Regions from separate parts of the Vibrio sp. 1288 genome, predicted to be linked through region 1. Evidence: predicted binding sites of a transcription regulator. Region 1 holds the regulator's gene; each other region holds the start of a gene.

Region 1 (5,383 bases):
ACCAACTTCTTAGCTATTAGCGAGATAAGTCAACCTTGGGATAAATACTCACCTAAAGCGCGTTACTTAGAACAAACAGAGCTTTATTGGCATGAGTACTTGGGCAGTATTTGGCAAAGGTTGCGTGATACTGTCGGCCAAACACCAATGGTTGAAGCAAACTAGTATTATCTTGAAGCCACAAAAAAGGAGAGCCGAAGCTCTCCTTTTCTTTTTACGATTGAGTTATGTTCCAACTAGTCACCAGCAAACATATAGCCTTCGCCGTGCACCGTTACAAAAATCTGTGGGTTCTTAGGATCGAACTCCATTTTTGCGCGCATACGTCGAATAAGAACATCAATGGTGCGGTCATTCGGCGCATCCACTCGATGGCTGATCATGTTCAAAATACGCTCACGACTTAACACCTGGTTAGGGTAAGACGATAATGCCACCAAAAGTTCATACTCTGCTTTAGTTAGTTTTACTGGCTCACCGTTGCGGCTAAGTGCGCGACGTTGAATGTCGAATGTCCACTCCCCAAAGCGCACAATGTGCTCTTCACTGGTTTCATTCGCTTTCGAGCTGCCACTGCGCGCTGCTGAAATACGCCACAGCAAGTTTTTCACGCGAACTAACAGCTCTCTCAGTTCAAAAGGTTTTGTCACATAATCGTCAGCACCCATTTCTAGGCCTACGATTTTATCAATGCTATCCGTGCGTCCTGTTACTAATATGATACCAATATCCGATTGGCTACGTAACTCACGAGTAAGCATCAGGCCGTCTTCACCAGGCAGGTTAATATCCAGCATGATCAGGTCTACATCGCCCGCTTGCAAAACTTCACGCATTTCTGCGCCACTCTCTGCTTCGCTGACTTGGTAGCCCTCATTTTGGAAATATCCCGCAAGCTTACTACGAGTTACAACATCATCTTCTACGACTAATACGTGATAGCTCATTTACACCACTTTTCTGTCTTCTTATTATCCAAGACGTATTCTATTCATAACTAGTAACATTTCTAGTCATAGATACATTAAAACGCAAGATTTAGCGTTTTTATTGATTCAAAACAAGCTTACCCATTGCTATTAATAAACGGTCATTTTTGACCATAAAACATAACAATTATAGTTACTGCTATTCATTTTAATTGATTACACTTAGGGGATATCCCTAATTGACTTTGTGATGCATGACTTGAAGCATCATTCAGGAGCCCAAAATGCAAGAAGTGAAAGCTTTTAATGAAAAACGCGCTGAAATTTACTGGTGGTTTTCGAGCTTGTTCGCAAAAGAACTAACAGAGAAAGAATTGGAAGCCTATCACAGTGTTGAAATTCGCAGTTTTCTCGCAGGTTTAGGTGAAAATGAGTCGCTAAAACCAGCCGTTGATAGCCTAGTTGATGCATTGAATCGGTTACAAGATCGTGAAGATGCACAACTAGAGCTTGCAGCTGACTTTTGTGAACTGTTTTTGAAGACAGAAAAATACGGCGCTCTTCCTTACGCATCCATGTACATTGGTGAATCAGGTTTACTGAATGACAAGCCAGCTGAGGAAATGGAAAAGTTGATGGCTGAATTTGGCGTTCAAGTAGACGAAAACCTAAAGGAACCTGCGGATCACTTAGCCGTTGAGCTCGACTTTCTCGGGAACATGATTATCCGCTCAAACGAGCTTGAACAAGAAAAACACATGGAAGAAGCCTTCGTTAAACAAAACGACTTTATCCAGCAACAATTGATGTCTTGGTTACCTCAGTTTTCAGACAAATGTAAAAAATTCGACGAATTTGGATTTTACTCGAGTGTCGCGAAACTATTAGTTGCATTTTGTAAACTAGACAGCGCCTACCTTCTTGGTGAATAATTGCCGCCTATTTTTAGGGAGCCTGCCTATCGGGCTTCCTGTATGCCTGAAAGTGACCAATTGTAAGTAACTTGGGTATAATATTCGTTTGCCTTAACTTAGCGCAAAGACGCTTGGTTATTTAGCAGTCAAAATGTGACTTCAAATACACAAATCTCTTGCTGAAAACATTGCTAGTCAGTCCACATAGGGCTAAAATGTGAGCGCAAACGATTAAATATGATTTATATGTAAACCGCTGAAATATAGCGGTTTTTGTGTTTTCTTAACAGGTTGATGGCAATTTCTCATCAGATAGAAAAAAGATAAAATTCATCGACCGATGCTGCTACGTACCCTTTTGTCGCACTTGGATCAACCGCTGCCGAGACACTTAGCGCCAATTTTATATTGCTAGGTGTGAAACCATTAGAGCATCAGGTACATCCAATACGACATATTTCAGTAGCTCGATACAGGACACCATTTATGGCCACGATAAAAGACGTTGCTCGCTTAGCCGGCGTTTCCACTACGACAGTTTCGCACGTTATCAATAAAACGCGTTTCGTTGCAGAAGCAACGCAAGAAAAAGTAATGAAAGCCGTTGACGAGCTGAATTACGCGCCAAGTGCCGTTGCACGCAGCCTAAAATGCAACTCAACTCGTACGATTGGCATGTTAGTAACTCAATCAACTAACCTATTTTTCTCAGAAGTGATTGATGGCGTTGAGAGCTACTGTTACCGCCAAGGCTATACTCTGATTTTATGTAACACAGGCGGGATTTACGAAAAACAACGCGATTACATTCGTATGCTGGCTGAAAAGCGCGTTGATGGCATCCTAGTGATGTGTTCTGACTTAACCGAAGAACTAAAAGAGATGCTTGACCGTCATGCGGACATTCCTAAAGTGGTCATGGATTGGGGCCCAGAGAGCTCACAAGCAGACAAGATCATGGATAACTCAGAAGAAGGTGGCTACATTGCAACCAAACATCTGATTGACAATGGTCATACGGATATCGCTTGTCTAAGCGGTCATTTTGAAAAGCTTGCTTGCCAAGAGCGCATTGCAGGTTTCCGTCGCGCAATGAGCGAAGCGAACCTAGCTGTAAATGAAGACTGGATCCTTGAAGGTAACTTTGAATGTGATACGGCCGTATTAGTTGCAGATAAAATTACCGCAATGGACAAGCGCCCGACGGCGGTATTCTGTTTTAACGACACAATGGCTCTAGGCCTAATGAGCCGCTTGCAACAAAACGGGATCAAAATTCCTGAAGATATTTCAGTGATCGGCTACGACAACATCGAGCTTGCGGAATACTTCTCTCCACCGCTAACGACTATCCACCAACCTAAACGTCGTGTTGGTAAAAATGCATTCGAAATTCTACTTGAGCGTATCAAAGATAAAGAACACGAAAAACGAATTTTCGAAATGCAACCTGAGCTTGTAATTCGAAATACTGTGAAAAAAATGAACTAAATTTCACTGTATTTAACCGTGTTAAATAAGCGCTCTACAGGGGCGCTTATTTTTTTGGAAAAATTAAGCATTCTCTAATACTTCACACCACTCTAATAACAATTGACTAACGTTAACTCCCTGTTTTATATAAATGTAATATATATTAAGAACTCCTTTTCAAAGGCCAATTTGCACCTTTCCATATGCAAAATAGAGCATTCAATCTATCATTTTTATTGAACCGAAATCACACTTTTAACGCTAAACCGTGATGTTAATTCAATATAAGAAGTATGCTCATTGTGTCACGCACAGGGCAAACCATTCGAAAGAGTGGGACGCAAAGCCTCCGGCCTGAACCATATTACGATATGGAAGGTAGCGGGGTTACCGATGGCAAGTGTGTAAGCAATGACTTTACTCTGTAATGACATTGTTTTTACGCATGTTTGCTACTCTCTCGGACCTGACTTTTGGTGGCGTAATATTAATTACACCGAGATAACAAAACATGGATAAACCGATACTCAAAGACTCTATGAAGCTATTTGAGGCACTTGGTAATATCAAGTCGCGCTCAATGTTTGGTGGCTTCGGACTATTCGCTGATGAAACAATGTTTGCACTAGTGGTAAACAATCAGCTTCATATCAGAGCAGACCAAAAAACTTCATCTGACTTCGAGAAACAAGGGCTAAAGCCTTACGTTTATAAAAAACGTGGCTTTCCAGTCGTTACAAAGTACTACGCTATTTCCAGCGATTTATGGGAATCAAGCGAACGCTTAATCGAAGTAGCGAATCAATCATTGAAAAAGGCAAAGCTTGAGAAAGAACAGCAAGCAAGTACAAAGCCTAACCGTTTGAAAGATTTGCCTAACTTACGACTGGCTACCGAGCGCATGCTAAAAAAAGCCGGCATCGAATCCGTAGAGAAGCTTGAAGAGGAAGGTGCGCTTAACGCCTATAAAGCGATAAGAGATACGCACTCTGCAACCGTCAACATTGAGTTGCTATGGGCACTAGAAGGTGCTATCAACGGCACTCATTGGAGTGTGGTACCTCAAGCTCGCCGAGATGAGTTGATGAACGGCCTCCAATAAAAGTCGGCCTAAAAACTATCTTGTAAAACCGCAGTCTAATCTGCGGTTTTTTTGTGAAATTTTTTCGGTTTTCCTACTGTCTTATTACATATATCCCAAATTGGAATCAAAATTATGAATAAGAAACTGATATTAGGTCTCATCCTACTAGCGGCTATCGTCTTTTTAGGTATTAACTTTGGCCAGTATTTAACCTTAGAGAATGCAAAAGCCCAACAAGAAGCACTAACTACATACATCGATCAGAATTTTGTATTCTCGGCTGCGATTTACTTTTTTACCTACATTGCAATTACCGCTTTTTCTATCCCAGGAGCGGCAGTAGTCACCTTACTTGGTGCAGCCTTATTTGGTTTTTGGACAAGCTTGCTACTGGTTTCTTTCGCTAGCACTATGGGGGCAACACTGGCCTTCTTGAGCAGCCGATACTTATTGCGTGACTGGGTACAAAACAAATTCGGAAATAAACTCAACGCAATTAATCAAGGTGTCGAAAAAGACGGAGCTTTTTATCTATTTTCCTTGCGTCTAATCCCTGTATTCCCTTTCTTTCTAATCAACTTACTGATGGGCTTAACACCGATGTCTGTAGGTCGATTTTATCTCACTAGCCAAATAGGTATGCTGCCAGGCACAGCCGTATATCTGAATGCAGGTACTCAATTAGCAACAATTGAAAGCCTATCGGGCATTGTTTCACCCGCAGTATTAGCGTCTTTTGCGCTATTGGGACTATTTCCAATCATCACTAAATGGGTTATGAATAAAGTAAGGCCGACACCAAGTCAGCAAAACTCGTAATTGGTGAAGTGGGTATTTTGATGAAAATATTTATCGCTAAAAACCCAGCAGAAGCACACATTGTATGTGAGCTGCTTAAAGTGGAACAAATTTACTGTGAAGTTCGCGGAGAAGGTATTTTCGGCTTAAAAGGAGAACTGCCGTTTGGTGATGATACCGATCCT
Region 2 (5,383 bases), on a different contig from region 1:
TATGCCAATTGCTATCCTTGTCACCGCACAGTACCAGTTTGGCCTATGGCACAACAATCTATGATTGCGGTGTCTTTAATATCACATCACAAAGCAAAACGCCTATTAGATCTGATATTGCAGGGCAATTCATTTGCCCATCGATTATGTAATATTCATTACGTGATTAAGAATCAAGCTTAACCACTATCCTGTGATTAATACATTATAGAGTTTCACCGCAAAACTGTAGCACCAAATAGAGCGCAAACGGTTTGTATCTCAAAATTTCCTAGCCCCTATTCCATTGACTGCGTAATACCTCGACTAAGGCAAACACCCGATGAAATTTTGGAGCCCGAAAAACGAAAAATGCCCCGCAGCAATCTCTTGCTACAGGGCATGATGTAAAACGGCGTCTATATATTAAGAACCGATTCTAATTATAGTGCTGCAAGGCTTAAGCAGAAGCCTGCAATTGTCGCTGCCATAAGGTTAGACAACGTACCTGCAAGAACTGCTTTAACACCCATGCGAGCGATGTCACTACGACGGTTTGGTGCAAGGCTACCTAGACCACCAAGTAGAATCGCGATAGAAGAAAGGTTCGCGAAACCACATAGTGCGAATGAGATGATAGCTGTTGTCTTCTCAGACATTACTTCACCAGTTGCCGCGATTACTTGAGCGTTTTCACCTAGATATGGTGTGAAGTTCAAGTAAGCAACGAATTCGTTCACTACGATTTTCTGACCGATGAATGAACCAGCTGTTACAGCTTCTGCCCATGGAACACCGATTAGGAATGCTAGTGGAGAGAACGCGTAACCTAGGATTAGCTCTAGTGTTAGTTCTGGCATGCCGAACCAACCACCGATGCCACCTAGCATACCGTTGATTAGCGCGATTAGACCAACGAATGCGATTAGCATTGCACCTACGTTAAGCGCAAGTTGTAGACCAGAAGCCGCACCGCCCGCAGCTGCGTCGATTACGTTAACTGGTTTGTCGTCACCGCCGTCCATCGCTTCTTCGATACTTTCGTGAGGCTGGTCAGTCTCTGGGTGAAGGATTTTAGCGAACAGTAGACCACCTGGTGCTGCCATGAATGATGCCGCAACTAGGTACTCTAGTGGAACACCCATAGATGCGTAACCTGCTAGTACACCACCAGCAACAGAAGCTAGACCACCACACATTACCGCGAATAGCTCTGATTGAGTCATTTTTGGAACGAATGGGCGAACAACTAGAGGTGCCTCAGTTTGACCTACGAAAATGTTAGCTGCAGCTGACATTGATTCCGCACGAGAAGTGCCTAGCGCTTTTTGTAGTGCGCCACCAAGAATCTTGATAACCCATTGCATAACGCCAATGTAGTAAAGAACTGAAATCAGTGCAGAGAAGAAGATCAGTGTAGGAAGAACACGGAATGCGAAGATGAAACCGCCGCCGCCGAATACTTCGAACATCTTGTCAGAAACAAGACCACCGAACAGGAATGATGAACCATCGTTACCGTAGTTGATAACGTTAGAAACACCTGAAGAGAAACCGTTTAGTAGATCACGGCCCCAAGGTACATACAGAACAAATGCACCTAATGCGAATTGGATAGCGAATGCGCCACCCACAGTTCTAAAGTTGATAGCTTTTCGGTTGTTAGAAAATGCCACTGCAATCGCAAGAAGCACTACCATACCGATTAGGCTCATAAACAGGCTCATAGTTTATGACTTCCTTATAAGTTATTTATTGGCGTGTTACAAAATGGAGCTATAAAGCGGGGGCAATTATACTCATGCAGAATCAATTAAAGTAATGCCAGCCTCACACTTTCCTATAAGATTCATGATTGATTCAACCAGCTTTGTGAGTTAATTCACAATAAGCAGGAAAACGTTTTCGATTTCAAACCACATCTTTAGATTTTATTCACATATCGAGAAAGCAAAATTGCTATTTTTCCACAGTTGAGAGGCAATCGATTGCTTTCGGCCGTTATGCAACTCTACGAGCTCATTAAAGACGTGAATGAGTTTGGCTGGGTGATTTGACTCCCCTTGATATCCAAGTATAGGCATATCTGGTGCGTCTGTTTCGATTACTAGGTTTTCGAGTGGTAATTTTTGAATTGCGTCGCGTGTTTTCTTGGCTCTTGGGTAGGTAATCGTTCCTCCTACACCGATAAAAAAACCTAATTTGACCCACTCCATGGCTTGCTGATAACTCCCAGAAAAAGCGTGTAGCACACCACCTCTAGGGAGATTCGCCGCTTTCACCATTTGAATGAGGCGATTGTGCGCTTTTCGGCTATGTAAAATAACTGGGAGTTCGAAGCGTCTAGCCAGCTCAAATTGAACTTCAAGTATCTTTTCTTGCAACTGTGGATCAACATCAATGGCAAAATCTAAACCACACTCTCCTATTGCCACGCACTGCTGCCCTTTTTGATTTAGATAGCCTTCTAGCTCTGTAAGGTGCTGCTCAACGTTATCTTCAAGAAAATACGGATGAAAGCCGAGAGCATAATACAAATTGGCATGTTGCTCTGCCAAAGTTTGAATACGAGCCCAATTTTGCGGACCGACGGAAGGAATCAAAATTCTTGCGACGCCTTGCGTTTGAGCAAGCTCAAGTTGATGCGCAAAGTCATCTTGAAACACATCAAAATCAAAGTGGCAGTGCGTATCAAAGAGCTTCATCTTGACGCTTTTTATCTGTATCTGCGGGCAGAAAATCAGAGGATGGTTGGGCTTCACTCTTCTCTTTAGTTTGATGGGCAGGGTCTTTTCGATATGGGACGCAACTGCGTTTCTGGTCGGGGGTTAACCCCATTTCTTTACACCAATTGTCGTAACGCTTTAGCCCACGTTTAAACCAGTTCATATCTTATCCTTATATAAAAACGCCCTTGGCTAAGTTTATAGCCAAGGGCGTTTTAAAATCTAGTTTGCGTTAAGGCTTACCCTAACCGCACAAATTAGTGCTCGCGCGTCGCACGGAAATCAACGTCAGGGAAACGCTCTTTCGCTAAGTTTAAGTTAACCATTGTTGGAGCGATATACGTTAGGTTATCACCCCCATCCAATGCTAAGTTCGCTTGATTCTTGCGTTGGAACTCATCCAGTTTCTTCGCATCACCACACTCAACCCAACGCGCAGTTGCAACGTTAATGCCTTCATAAATCGCTTCAACGTTATACTCAGACTTCAAACGAGCCACAACAACATCAAACTGAAGTACACCAACGGCACCAACGATCAGATCGTTGTTCTGTAGAGGACGGAATACCTGTACCGCACCTTCTTCTGATAGCTGAACCAAACCTTTGAGAAGCTGCTTCTGCTTTAGTGGATCTTTCAGGCGAATACGACGGAATAGTTCCGGAGCGAAGTTCGGAATACCAGAGAACTTCAGTGATTCACCTTGCGTAAAGGTATCACCAATCTGAATAGTGCCGTGGTTGTGTAGACCAATGATGTCTCCGGCGTAAGCGTGTTCTGCACGTGCACGGTCACCAGCCATAAAGGTTACTGCATCAGAGATACTCACTTGCTTGCCAAGACGAACGTGGTTCATCTTCATACCTTGCGTGTAAGTGCCAGATACAATACGCATGAATGCGATACGGTCGCGGTGTTTTGGGTCCATGTTCGCTTGGATCTTAAATACGAAACCAGAGAACTTCTCTTCAGTCGCTTCAACTTCACGTTCAACCGCTTGACGAGTTTTCGGCGCTGGAGCCCATTCAGTTAGACCGTCTAGCATATGATCCACACCAAAGTTACCTAATGCAGTACCGAAGTAAACTGGCGTAAGATCACCTGTTAGGAACATTTCCAAATCAAACTCAGGGCAAGCACCCATAACAAGCTCAAGCTCTTCTCGAACACTTTCCGCAAGGCCTGCACCAACTTTTTCATCAAGCTCTGGGTTATCGAGACCTTTGATGATTCGAACTTCTTGAATCTCATGACCGTGACCTGATTCGTATAAAATCGTTTCATCACGGTGAATGTGGTACACACCTTTAAATTCTTTACCACAGCCGATTGGCCATGTAATTGGCGCACACATCATGCCCAACTCGTTTTCTACCTCGTCCAATACTTCCATTGGATCACGAACGTCACGGTCAAGTTTGTTCATGAAGGTTACGATTGGCGTGTCACGCAGACGCGTTACTTCCATCAGCTTACGTGTACGATCCTCGACACCTTTCGCCGCATCGATAACCATCAAACACGAGTCTACTGCCGTTAACGTACGGTATGTATCTTCCGAGAAGTCTTCGTGTCCAGGCGTATCAAGTAGGTTTACCAGACAGTCATTGTAAGGGAACTGCATTACAGAAGTGGTTACCGAGATACCACGTTCTTTTTCCATTTCCATCCAGTCTGATTTTGCGTGCTGTGCGTTACCACGACCTTTAACCGTACCTGCTTTTTGGATCGCGTTTCCGAATAAAAGGACTTTTTCAGTAATGGTGGTTTTACCCGCATCCGGGTGAGAAATAATAGCGAACGTTCTGCGCTTAGACACTTCGCCTAAAAAAAGGGGATTTGACATTAGTTAATCTTCTAAATTACTTTCATGCTCACAAAATAGGCAAGCATATCTACTATTCGATATTGTGCGGTATTCTCGCTTATTATCGCTGTGCTAGCAAACTGGAAAGACATGAACTGAATTTACTCGGCTCACCAGCCTTTACCTGCAACTAACAAGGGAAAGCCAGCGCCACACAAAGAGATGTAAAAATTCAAAAAATTGTTATTACATATTCAAAAGCCTCGAATCCGGATACGCATTTAAAGCATAAGTGTTGATGAGGTAATTAGTAACGGCCTAAAACTAACTCAAAAATAAGTAACTCATGATAATGGCGTCTTCCTTACCATTTCCCGATTTAGCTGGGTAATAGTTGTAACGACGGTCCACTTCATTAAAACCTGCTTGCTCATAAATATGGATAGCTGGGTGATTACTTTCACGCACTTCTAACCAAGCACTCTCTGCTTTGGCTTGTTCACAGTATTCAATAAACGCGTCCAGCAATTTTTGCCCTAGCCCTCTGCCCTGTTGAGAAGGCGCTACTGCAATATTTAATAGTGTCACTTCTCCAACAATATTCTGTCCATAGAAGTAACCAACCACTTGAGAGCCTTCCAGCATCACATGATGGCAAGCACCGCGACTGGATAAGTCACGAACCAAAGATTCGGCCCAAGGGTGAGAATGTGCTTGCTGCTCGATTTGCCAAACTTGGTCGAGGTGCTCTGCACGCATCGGCGTAATTTCAATTGTCACGCATTAGCTCCGTTAAGAGTACGAACAGATTTGTTGCCACAATGCGCGGCGCTGTTCGTTATTACCATCAATATCTTGTAATAGTGGCGA
Region 3 (5,383 bases), on a different contig from region 1:
GTGGAACAGCAGTAATGTACTCGCCTAGCTCTGGATTGAATATCGACCAGCCGTCTCGTAAGTGTTTTTGAAGTGAATGAGATTTATATTGGGTTAAAACAAGGATCTTGCGTAAACCCGAATGTAAACAATTGGTTAGTGTGAAATCTATAATTCTATATTTTCCGCCAAAAGGTACGGCTGGCTTGGTTCTGTCATCGGTGAGTGGGCTGAGTCTAGACCCCATCCCTCCTGCTAAAATTACGGCGAGTGCGTCTTCCATAGTGTTCCCTTTCCCTTTTCTGACATGCATCAAAACGGTGCTAACCTGAAGGAGGTGGTATGCAACGCAGAGGTTTTGAAAAGCATGTGCTAATGTGCTTATTAGTGAAAAGTCTACTACAAGAATCGAGCCATAGAATATCTCCTTAAAAATCAAGGAGGTTAAAATTTCACTGTAAGACAACTGCACCATATTAGTGAAGCGCTAAATAGCCCGTGCATCAAATTGGCGCAAAATTGTAGAAAGGAGAGGTCAACAAGTATGGATTTACAATGTAAAGTGGCTACAAAACAAGAAGATAAATAGGGTTTTCTAGCTTAATAACTATGGCTAAACAAGGCTTAGGGTTAGCGTCTTAACTCTAAAGGTCTAAAACAGGCGCGTTGATGTAAGGCAAGAGAGCTTTGTATCAACAATTCAAGAGTAGAAGGCCTGAGACAACTCTTTTCACAGTTGTTGAGAGTGAGTGGATAGGTAAGTAGACCACTCACTCAATGAATATGTTCACTATCACTGATAGCGATACGTTATCACTGCACTAAGAGAGACCGACGATATTTCCTTCATCATCAAGATCTAAATTCATAAATGCGGGTTTATCAGGTAAGCCTGGCATCGTCATCACGGTTCCAGATAATGCATAAATGAATCCTGCGCCCGCACACAAGCGCAGCTCGCGGATTGGGACGGTAAAACCAGTTGGTGCGCCTTTGACTGCGGAGTCCGTGGTTATAGATAGTGGTGTCTTCGCGATGCAAACCGCTAAGTTGTTAAAGCCTAATTGCTCAAAATGTTTGAGCTGTTCAGTCGCGATAGGAGTCATTTCTATATTGGTTGCTCCATAGCCCGCTTCACATACTGCCATGAGCTTTTCGAGTAATGATTGCTCTTTGTTGTATAACGGACAAAACTCTACAGGCGTGGTACACGCATCAATAACATGTTGAGCTAGTTCCGTTGCGCCTTGTCCGCCTTGCGAAAAAGCGGTGCTGATGGCTACTTTAACTTCGGGATTAAATTGGTGAATCAGCTCTTCAAGAGCTTTAAGCTCTTTCACACAATCTTGTGGAAACTGGTTAATGGCAACGACAGCAGGTAAACCGTATTTATGAACGTTATTTATGTGCCATTTTAAATTTTCAAACCCAGCCTCCAATGCTGCTTGGTCCGGATTAAAAATGGAATCTGGAATAGCCATACCTGGCCGTAAATCGTAGTGTCCGGAATTCGCTTTGAGGCCGCGTAATGTTGCTACGATCACTACACAGTCCGGGGCTTTGTTGGCGGCAGCAGCTTTAATGTTACACGCTTTCTCAAATCCCATATCCGAACCAAAACCGGCTTCAGTTACCGTGTAACCTGACAGTTTTAGCGCAATATCGTCCGCGATAATGGATGAATTTCCATGGGCGATGTTTGCAAATGGACCTGCATGGATCAACGTAGGAACACCTTCTAGAGTTTGCATCAGTGTTGGTGCAATCGCCTCTTTTAGTGTTACTGCCATTGCTCCTGCAACTTGTAGATCTTCCGTAGTGACGGGGGTTCCGTTCAAATCGTACGCTACGACAATTTTCCCGATACGTTGGCGTAAATCTTTTAAATCTTTGGCTAGTGCAATGATAGCCATTAACTCGGAAGCGGCTGAAATATCGAACCCTTCGCCACGCTCGAAACCATTGATGGTTTTTCCTGCATCATTGAGGCCAATTTTGACTTTACGTAGTGCACGATCATTATGGTCCATCACTCGTTTCCAAGTAATACTGGCCGTGTCGATTTTAAGTGCTCTTAACCCGGTACGTGCTTCAAAGGCATCATAACCTTCGCGTTGCTCATGGAACAAGCGAGCGTCAAGAGCGGCTGAAGCAAGGTTGTGCGCCGCTGTCACTGCGTGAATGTCACCAGTAAGGTGTAAGTTTAACTCTTCCATTGGAGCTACTTGAGAATAACCACCGCCCGCTGCGCCACCTTTAATACCGAAGACGGGTCCCATCGAAGGTTGCCTTATACATGCAATAACAGATTGATTAAGCTTTGCTAAACCTTGCGCCAATCCTATCGTCGTAACGGTTTTTCCTTCGCCAAGAGGAGTCGGCGTGATCGCAGTGACGAGTACAAGTTTACCGTCATCATTTGCTTTGAGTCGTTCCAAACATTTTGGGTGGACTTTGGCTTTGTGCTTCCCGTGAGTGTCATACTCTTCGGGCAATAGTCCTACTTTTTCCGCGATAACATCAATAGAAGAAAGTGGTGTGTTTCGGCAAATTTCGATATCTGACTGCATGGAGAATCCCCAAAGTGGCACACAGGTAGCGTTGAAAAACTACCTGAGTTATAACGAGTATTATTGTGAGGCAAAGGTCTGCTTGGTGATGGTACTGTTTCGGTTAGGCTTGTAAAGAGTTTACTGCTTCGTATTGTGCGACATACTAACGAAATCTACTCGTTATAGTGCTAGATAAAAACAAAAAGGCCACCAAATGGTGACCTTGATATATTTTTAGCTCTAACGCTGTCGTTTTAACGATCCCAATAAGTTTCTTCTAAGCTATCTTCTCGTTCAGGAAGCGCTCGCGATAGGCGAGGAGAGTGCTGCGTCAACACTTCATAGCTTACTCGGTTTGCGTATTTACAGATCTGAGAAAGCGAGGAGTAGGTTAAGCATCGTACTTCGTGCTTTTCTGAGTTAGGCACTTCTTTTTGGTGGAAAGAGTTTGCTGCCATGTCATGCAGTAAGGCTGAAAGGGCTGCATCACCTGCACCGTTAGTGTTCTTAATCTCTAGTGGTCCACCAAGGTAAGGGCCGATGTGAGAGTAGACCTTCATTGGGTTTTGACAGTCTTCTTTACGCATCGCACGACTAAACTCGTACTGGTTAAAGGCTTCGAGGGAGCTTTCAAGGATGTCGTGTGTGGTTTCTCGTTTTACTTTCTCATCGGTGTAACCAGCCATGTACAGACCATTTGGTCCTGCTGTACAAAGTACGAGATCAACCCACTCAAGCGCTTTATCTGCAGCTGCTAGCGGCTCTGTTTCACCTGTTAGCGCCGCACCTTCTTCTTCATTCATAGCGACAACAGAAATGTTTTCGCGAATGTATTCTTGCCACCACTGTGCGTTACCTTCGATAACGTACTTTGTCCCTAACGTAAGTACAACAGGGACATCGTGCTTCTTAGCAAAGTCGATCGCTCTTTGTACCGCTTTAGGCATTGGATCTTCTTCTTTACCACGCATTAGGTAAGAAGAAACAACCAGGGCTGATGCTTTCTCAAAGATCTCTTCAGGAATGCTTCCCGGAAGCAGTTGATTCATATGACCTTCGTTGATAGCAAATGTACGCTCACCGTCTTGAGAAATTAGGGTGTAGCAGCGACCAATAGGGCCATCTACCGTTTGTAAATGGTTAAGGTTCATGCGTGAAGACGTACGGCAAAGGTAGCGATAAGCAAAAGAACCGACTTGAATGTTCTTAGACATCACACCGAGCAAAACGGATTTGCTATCGGCTAAAACTGAGTAGTTGTGAAGAGTATTGCCAATCGTGTCACCTGGGTATTGGTGTGTGATCAGGCCTTGCTCAACCAGTTCTTCGTAAAGTGCATCTGCTTTGCTTTCTTCAAGAACGAGCGAATGTCCTTTACTCAGGTTGTATTTCTCTAAAAACGCGTCATCTACACGTGCTTCGATATCTACAATGGTTTGACCGACACCAACAATAGTTGGGCGATATAGCTTAGGTGCCTGTCGGATTTGGTTTACTAATGGATCTCGAGCGTGAGTTGGGAAGTAGTGTTTAGATTTACGCTGACCAGGAAACTTCATGCTTGTTCTTGAGTGAGAAAAAAAAGAGGCGGGATTGTATCACAAAAAAATGAAAATCGTGGCGATTTATTACAAAGAAGTCTGCTCGCTGAAAAAATCAGCGAGCTGAGTAAATAGCAACCAAAGCAGCTGCAATTTATGACGCTTGTCGTATTGCAATGGGTTGTTTTTTAAACTTGTTGCTCAGCAGCGCCCGGAAAGAGCCTGCTCCGCGCTAACTAAATTTACCCGCGTTACTTTTTCACTTCAGTTGGCTCAACGTAAGCCTTGGTACCCCAAAGTGGGACTGTCGAAAGGCTATGCTTAAAACTACCATCGGTCTCTTTTGTTGTATAAGACAAGTAGAGTAAGGTTTGGTTATCGGCATCATAAATACGGCGAACCTTCATTGTTTTGAAGAAAATGCTTTTTGACTTCTTAAATACAATTTCACCGGACTTACTCTTATCTATTTTTGCAATCATTTCCGGTGTGATTTCGCCAGTCTGACGACATGATATTGAGCTATCACTTGGATCTGCTAAGCTGAAATCCGCTTCGATAGAGGCGATGTGACATGTGACACCTGTTACCACCTCGTCTTTCAACTCACCGACTTTGATGTCTTTCAAAGTAAACCAACCGAGCCCCACGTCAGCAACATCGTTATCTGAACAACCAACTAGAGTAGTAGCAAGCAATGCACTTAACAGCATCTTTTTCATTATTTTTGTCCTTAACTAGGAAAGATATTGATGAAATCTATCAGAGGTTTGCACCTAAAACAAAATTTAGCCACGGAAAGGTCTATGTGCGCTAGGTTTGTTGCGGGCTTCATGCTAATGTACTGCTCTAAACGAAGGTATCAAGATGAATGAACAACAGTTAGCCAGTATCGAGCGTAAAAATACATGGCTGTATGATCTGGTCGAAGTTGAATTTCCGACACCAGAGAGTTTGAAAGGGCGCGATGTCTATTTCAAAACGCTAGAAAAAGCAACGTATCAAGTAGTCGACAAAGACACACTACTGGAAAGTGACTCTGAATTTAACCCCGACGATATTTTTCTGGTCGATTTTCATCGACTGACCATTATGTTCTCTATCTTGCAATCTCAGCGCTGGGAACAGCAGTATGATAAAGATATGATCATTGAATATCTGACACAGATTATCCTCACGCCAGATTTTGAATTATATGTTGGTTTTAAATCTGGAGTCCCAATTGGTGCTGCTATTGTTAGCCATCTCGAAGGAAATACACTCATCTCTGATGTTGCTGTTTCTGAATCAAAATACAAAAGCTCGTTTGTG
Region 4 (5,383 bases), on a different contig from region 1:
ATGGAAATGGTTCAGGTCAGCCAATTTGGCGGCCCAGACAATGTAGAAGCCGTAGAAAAACAATTAATAGAAGAACTCGTTACTTTGCTCGATTATGAGCAAGTAGAATTCAGCACAGAAGCACCTTCTCAAGGTAATAAAGCATGAGCAAACCAATCCAGATGGAAAAAGGCGTTAAATATCGTGACGCCGATAAAATGGCATTGATTCCCGTAAAGAACATGCCTACAGAGCAGAAAGAAGTGCTACGTAAGCCTGATTGGATGAAGATCAAGCTACCAGCCGACAGCCAACGAATTCAAGACATCAAAGCGGCGATGCGTAAGAATAAACTTCACTCCGTATGTGAAGAAGCATCTTGCCCGAACCTAGCGGAATGTTTTAACCACGGTACAGCAACCTTCATGATCTTAGGTGCTATTTGTACTCGTCGTTGTCCTTTCTGTGACGTTGCTCATGGCCGCCCATTACCACCGGAAGCAGAAGAGCCTCAAAAACTGGCGAAAACCATTGCCGATATGAAGCTGAAATACGTAGTAATCACTTCTGTTGACCGTGACGATCTGCGTGACGGCGGTGCACAACACTTTGCCGATTGTAACCGCGAGATCCGTGCGTTAAACCCGCATATTAAGATTGAAACACTGGTTCCTGACTTCCGTGGTCGCATGGATGTAGCGCTTGATCTAATGAAAGACAATCCGCCAGATGTCTTCAACCACAACTTAGAAACAGCGCCACGTCTTTACCGTAAAGCTCGCCCAGGTGCGAACTATAAATGGTCACTTGAGCTTCTTAAGAAGTTCAAAGAGCAGCATCCCGATGTACCGACCAAGTCTGGTTTGATGATGGGTCTTGGTGAAACCAAAGAAGAAATCATCGAAGTACTGAAAGATCTACGCGCACACGGCGTAACGATGCTGACTCTAGGCCAGTACCTAGCGCCAAGCCGTCACCACTTGCCAGTAGAACGTTACGTTCCACCATCAGAGTTTGACGAGCTAAAAGAAGTTGCACTAGAACTTGGCTTCACGCATGCAGCGTGTGGTCCATTTGTTCGCTCTTCTTACCATGCCGATATGCAAGCTCAAGGTATCGAGATTAAATAAGCTCTCGCTTGTTTTGAAAAGTTTGTTTTGAAGAGAAAAGGTTGGCTCAGTGCCAACCTTTTTTGTATCTGGCAAATGATGATAAAAAGCCATTCTACCACCGTCATTCTGAACAGCGAGGAACGAGCGTGATTCAGAATCTGTTTTCAGAATACTGATGATTTTTAGGGAAACTCTGAGTAAAAGAGTGTGCCTCAACAAGATTCCTGATCTCGCCTAGGCTCGTCGGAATGACGTGGTTTGGATATATTGAAAAGGGACAGTGTTGGTAGCCATCCCCTTATCACACACTCTCGCTATATCTCATTCCAAACGCCAGACAAACAAAAAGGCCCTCAAATGAGGGCCTTTAGTATATCAATGTTCAAAATAGATGAGTCGAGTTCTAGAAGAACACACGGAGTTTGCGCGAGCAAATGAGTATGTTCGACACCGAAATCGACTCACTCTATGAAAAGCAGTTAGGCGTAAACTGGTAGACGCTTACAAATTTCTAGCACTTTCTGTTTTGTCGCTTCGATAACTTCTTCGTTGCCGATGTTATCTAGAACGTCACACATCCAGTTTGCTAGCTCTTTTGCATCTTCTTCAGTGAAGCCACGGCGAGTGATCGCTGGCGTACCTACACGGATACCAGACGTTACGAATGGGCTGCGTGGGTCATTTGGTACTGAGTTCTTGTTTACAGTGATATTTGCTGCACCTAGTGCCGCGTCTGCGTCTTTACCAGTGATATCTTTGTCGATTAGGTCAACAAGGAACAAGTGGTTTTCTGTACCGTTAGATACGATTTTGTAGCCACGCTCTTGGAACTGACCAACCATTGCTTTTGCGTTTTTCACTACGCGAGCTTGATAAGCTTTGAACTCTGGCTCCATCGCTTCTTTGAACGCTACTGCTTTACCAGCGATAACGTGCATTAGAGGGCCACCTTGACCACCAGGGAACACTGCTGAGTTCAATTTCTTGTACATATCTTCGCCAGCATTTGACAAGATAAGACCACCGCGAGGACCTGCTAGTGTTTTGTGCGTCGTTGTTGTTACCACGTGAGCATGCGGTACTGGTGTTGGGTATTCACCGGCAGCGATAAGACCAGCTACGTGCGCCATATCAACAAATAAGTAAGCACCTGCTTTGTCAGCGATTTCACGCATGCGTTTCCAATCAACGATTTGCGAGTAAGCAGAGAAACCACCGATGATCATCTTAGGTTTGTGTTCAAGTGCTAGCTGTTCCATCTCGTCGTAGTTGATTTGACCAGCTTCATCGATACCGTAAGGGATAACGTTGTAGTGCTTACCCGAGAAGTTTACTGGTGAACCGTGAGTTAGGTGACCACCGTGCGCTAGGCTCATGCCTAAAACTGTATCGCCAGGGTTAAGAAGCGCCATGTAAACTGCGCTGTTTGCTTGAGAACCTGAGTGAGGCTGTACGTTAGCGTACTCACAACCAAATAGTTGGCATGCACGCTCAATTGCTAGTGCTTCAGCTTTATCTACGTACTCACAACCGCCGTAGTAACGCTTACCTGGGTAGCCTTCAGCGTATTTGTTCGTTAGCTGAGAACCTTGCGCTTCCATTACACGTGGGCTTGTGTAGTTTTCAGAAGCGATAAGTTCAATGTGTTCTTCCTGGCGAAGAGTTTCTTCCTGGATAGCTGCGAACAGTTCCGCATCGTAATCTGCGATGTTCATATCACGCTTAAGCATCTGTATCTCCTGACTCAGATTAGTACTGAAAGTTGCAAAAAAACTGTTGAATGACCCGAAGCAAACGTTTTCGTCACCCTAATGGCGCGCATTCTACATAATTTGATTTAGGTCATAAAGAGAAATTTACAATTTTTCTCATGCAGTTTTTTCATGATGACAAGCAATGTTTATCATGCCAGCATTGCAATCGCATAACGACAATCTATTGCCTGTCAAATTTGTGCTTTACACCCTGTAAAACAGCAATTACATAGGTTTACCGTAAATTTTACCCTCTAGCTACCGAAAAGATCATCTTTTTACTACTATGCACGCCTTATTTATCACTAATGACTGCAACATTGATGGAAAAACACTCATTAAAAGAAGACTGGATAGCGATTCTCACGGGTACCTTTTTAGTAGCTCAAGGCGTTTTCTTTCTCCAATCCGCGAACCTTCTAACGGGAGGCACGACTGGATTGGCTCTGCTTATTAGCCAATTTACACCTTTTACCTTTGGTGTGCTGTACTTTTTAGCAAACAGTCCTTTTTACTTACTAGCATGGAAACGCTTTGGCCGTCATTTCGCCATTAATAGTGCCATTTCTGGCGCGTTGGTTTCTATCTTTGCCGATCATCTTTATTTGCTAATCTCGCTCGAATCGGTAAATGAAGTTTATTGCGCCGTCGCAGGCGGACTTTTAATGGGGCTCGGTATGCTGATCCTATTCCGACATCGCTCCAGCTTGGGTGGCTTTAACGTGCTGTGTTTGTTTATCCAAGACAAATTTGGCATTTCAGTTGGCAAAAGCCAAATGGCAATCGATGCATGTATCCTGTTTGCTTCATTCTTCTTTGTCACACCAGAAGTGATTGGCCTTTCAATTTTGGGGGCGTTTGCACTCAATCTCGTGTTAGCGATGAACCACAAACCGCACCGCTATTCCGTGACCTACGGTTCATAAATTTTTGATAATGATTGAAGCGCGATTTATAAGATTTCGCGCTCCAATCGCTATATAATACTTCGCGATTTCCAAATAGATCGGTACGGTATGCGCGACTTTCTGCAACAAGCTAAACAGACTCACAGTTGTATTGCGATTGGAGAGCTGATCTATTACCCGAAGACACAGACCCTTCATCAAGATGCTATCGCGATTGATCTTGAACCTCGCACCATTGAATTATTAGAACTGCTGTTAACAAGCGTTGGCCACCCACTCTCTGCTGACACCATTATTGAAACCATTTGGCAGAGCAAGTTCATCTCTAAGAATGTGCTCACGAACCGCATTAGCACCTTACGTGCACTGCTACAGCAGTACTTACCCGAATACGATGCCGCTAAGCTTTTAGTCACTTACCCCCGCAAAGGCTACTTTCTTAACCCTGCCAATATTCGTTTAGTGCCACCAGCGAAAAACCATCGACGCGTTATCCCAACCCAGGTGGCGAGTAATAAGAACTTCAAGCTGATTTTTGCTTACAGCTTATGTGCCATACTTGCGGTATGTAGCATGACACTCGCAAGCTTGTTATGGCAACGCCAAGAAATCTCAACACAACAAACACGTCATCAACTACTGATTCCCAAAGTCGAGCTACTACTCAACCGTGTCGATTCAATCGGCTCCCAGGCGCGAAAATACCGCATACTGGTCAAAGCCATCTTGCTGCAACAACAGGTCGAATATCCATACACCGACATCGCCAACCAAGATGCTCCCAGTTACTTTCTTGATCCTATCGGTCATACGCCATATTTCCCTGGCGCACGAAACATGCAGACCAGCGACTACGAGCTCAATATCGAGTTAAAAGACGGCACAAAACAGGGCATCTTGAAAGCGCAGATGAACCTTATTTATCCTGCGACGGGCAAGCTGGCGTTTCGCAATGAGTACACACTGCGTTTATCTGCCTTACAATCGGATATTTTCCAAATGCACTCGGATGTCGCGCAATACTTCAATCTGCCTGCACCTTCGGCAAGTTCGTGGCAGCTTTCGAATATTCACAAAAAAATGTTATTCGAGAATGCCTTTTCTAGCCAACCTCTCAGACAATCTGATGAGTTTGCGGCTATAACAACGGCAAGACATCTCGCCTTATACGAGCACGAACATCAAAAGCTGGAAGCATATTTAACTCAAGTACAATCGTCGTTTGATGTTTTGCCAGATGAGCTGAGCCTCTGGTTAGGTCTATTGCATTTCAAATTAGGTAACTTAGACAGGGCAAAAGCCCTGTTAACGACACCAGATGGCGACTCACGTATCCAAAACGCACTGATTTATACCTTTGTGTCTCACATTGCTTACAAGCAGAACAAACTTGAACAGTTCCGTCTCAACTACATGGAATCACTGGTGGCGCTGCTGCGCGTTTTACCTTCCGAAACCTTGTTTGAGCGTCTTTCTCAATCTGAATCAAAAGAGACTTGCCTCCAACCGTGGAAAACGTTGCATGTTAGTGTGACCGATCAAGAAATCATAAGCCGATGGAAAGCGCTCATTAACGAGTATTGCACTAATGTGGCCAACGAAATAACCACCAATAAAACAAAGACCTAAA

The links. The regulator PurR, encoded in region 1, represses purine synthesis genes. The targets are predictions, from matches to a motif close to TNANGNAAACGTTTNCNTNA.
Region 2: the regulator PurR is predicted to act here: its motif matches at 1,871-1,890, upstream of R8O11_RS20635 (NupC/NupG family nucleoside CNT transporter).
Region 3: the regulator PurR is predicted to act here: its motif matches at 2,616-2,635, upstream of R8O11_RS10690 (formate--tetrahydrofolate ligase).
Region 4: the regulator PurR is predicted to act here: its motif matches at 2,878-2,897, upstream of glyA (serine hydroxymethyltransferase).

The regions. Positions count from the first base shown of each region.
Region 1 covers NZ_JAWPOX010000006.1:53,619-59,001, reverse strand. Annotated here, with positions in the region: gene elyC (envelope biogenesis factor ElyC) at 1-165, shown strand, start outside; gene torR (two-component system response regulator TorR) at 237-947, opposite strand; gene torD (molecular chaperone TorD) at 1,214-1,861, shown strand; gene purR (HTH-type transcriptional repressor PurR) at 2,330-3,334, shown strand; cyclic di-GMP riboswitch class I at 3,622-3,711, shown strand; gene R8O11_RS06405 (TfoX/Sxy family DNA transformation protein) at 3,828-4,418, shown strand; gene R8O11_RS06400 (TVP38/TMEM64 family protein) at 4,533-5,219, shown strand; gene R8O11_RS06395 (DUF2007 domain-containing protein) at 5,240-5,383, shown strand, end outside.
Region 2 covers NZ_JAWPOX010000036.1:19,049-24,431, reverse strand. Annotated here, with positions in the region: gene R8O11_RS20640 (hypothetical protein) at 1-64, shown strand, start outside; gene R8O11_RS20635 (NupC/NupG family nucleoside CNT transporter) at 423-1,706, opposite strand; gene R8O11_RS20630 (TatD family hydrolase) at 1,911-2,684, opposite strand; gene R8O11_RS20625 (DUF5363 family protein) at 2,671-2,868, opposite strand; gene prfC (peptide chain release factor 3) at 2,963-4,552, opposite strand; gene rimI (ribosomal protein S18-alanine N-acetyltransferase) at 4,838-5,293, opposite strand; gene R8O11_RS20610 (DNA polymerase III subunit psi) at 5,306-5,383, opposite strand, start outside.
Region 3 covers NZ_JAWPOX010000011.1:110,147-115,529, reverse strand. Annotated here, with positions in the region: gene glgC (glucose-1-phosphate adenylyltransferase) at 1-262, opposite strand, end outside; gene R8O11_RS10690 (formate--tetrahydrofolate ligase) at 801-2,549, opposite strand; gene R8O11_RS10685 (inosine/guanosine kinase) at 2,786-4,090, opposite strand; gene R8O11_RS10680 (CreA family protein) at 4,324-4,794, opposite strand; gene R8O11_RS10675 (hypothetical protein) at 4,940-5,383, shown strand, end outside.
Region 4 covers NZ_JAWPOX010000029.1:41,285-46,667, reverse strand. Annotated here, with positions in the region: gene lipB (lipoyl(octanoyl) transferase LipB) at 1-147, shown strand, start outside; gene lipA (lipoyl synthase) at 144-1,109, shown strand; gene glyA (serine hydroxymethyltransferase) at 1,571-2,821, opposite strand; gene R8O11_RS18640 (YitT family protein) at 3,169-3,771, shown strand; gene R8O11_RS18635 (winged helix-turn-helix domain-containing protein) at 3,862-5,382, shown strand.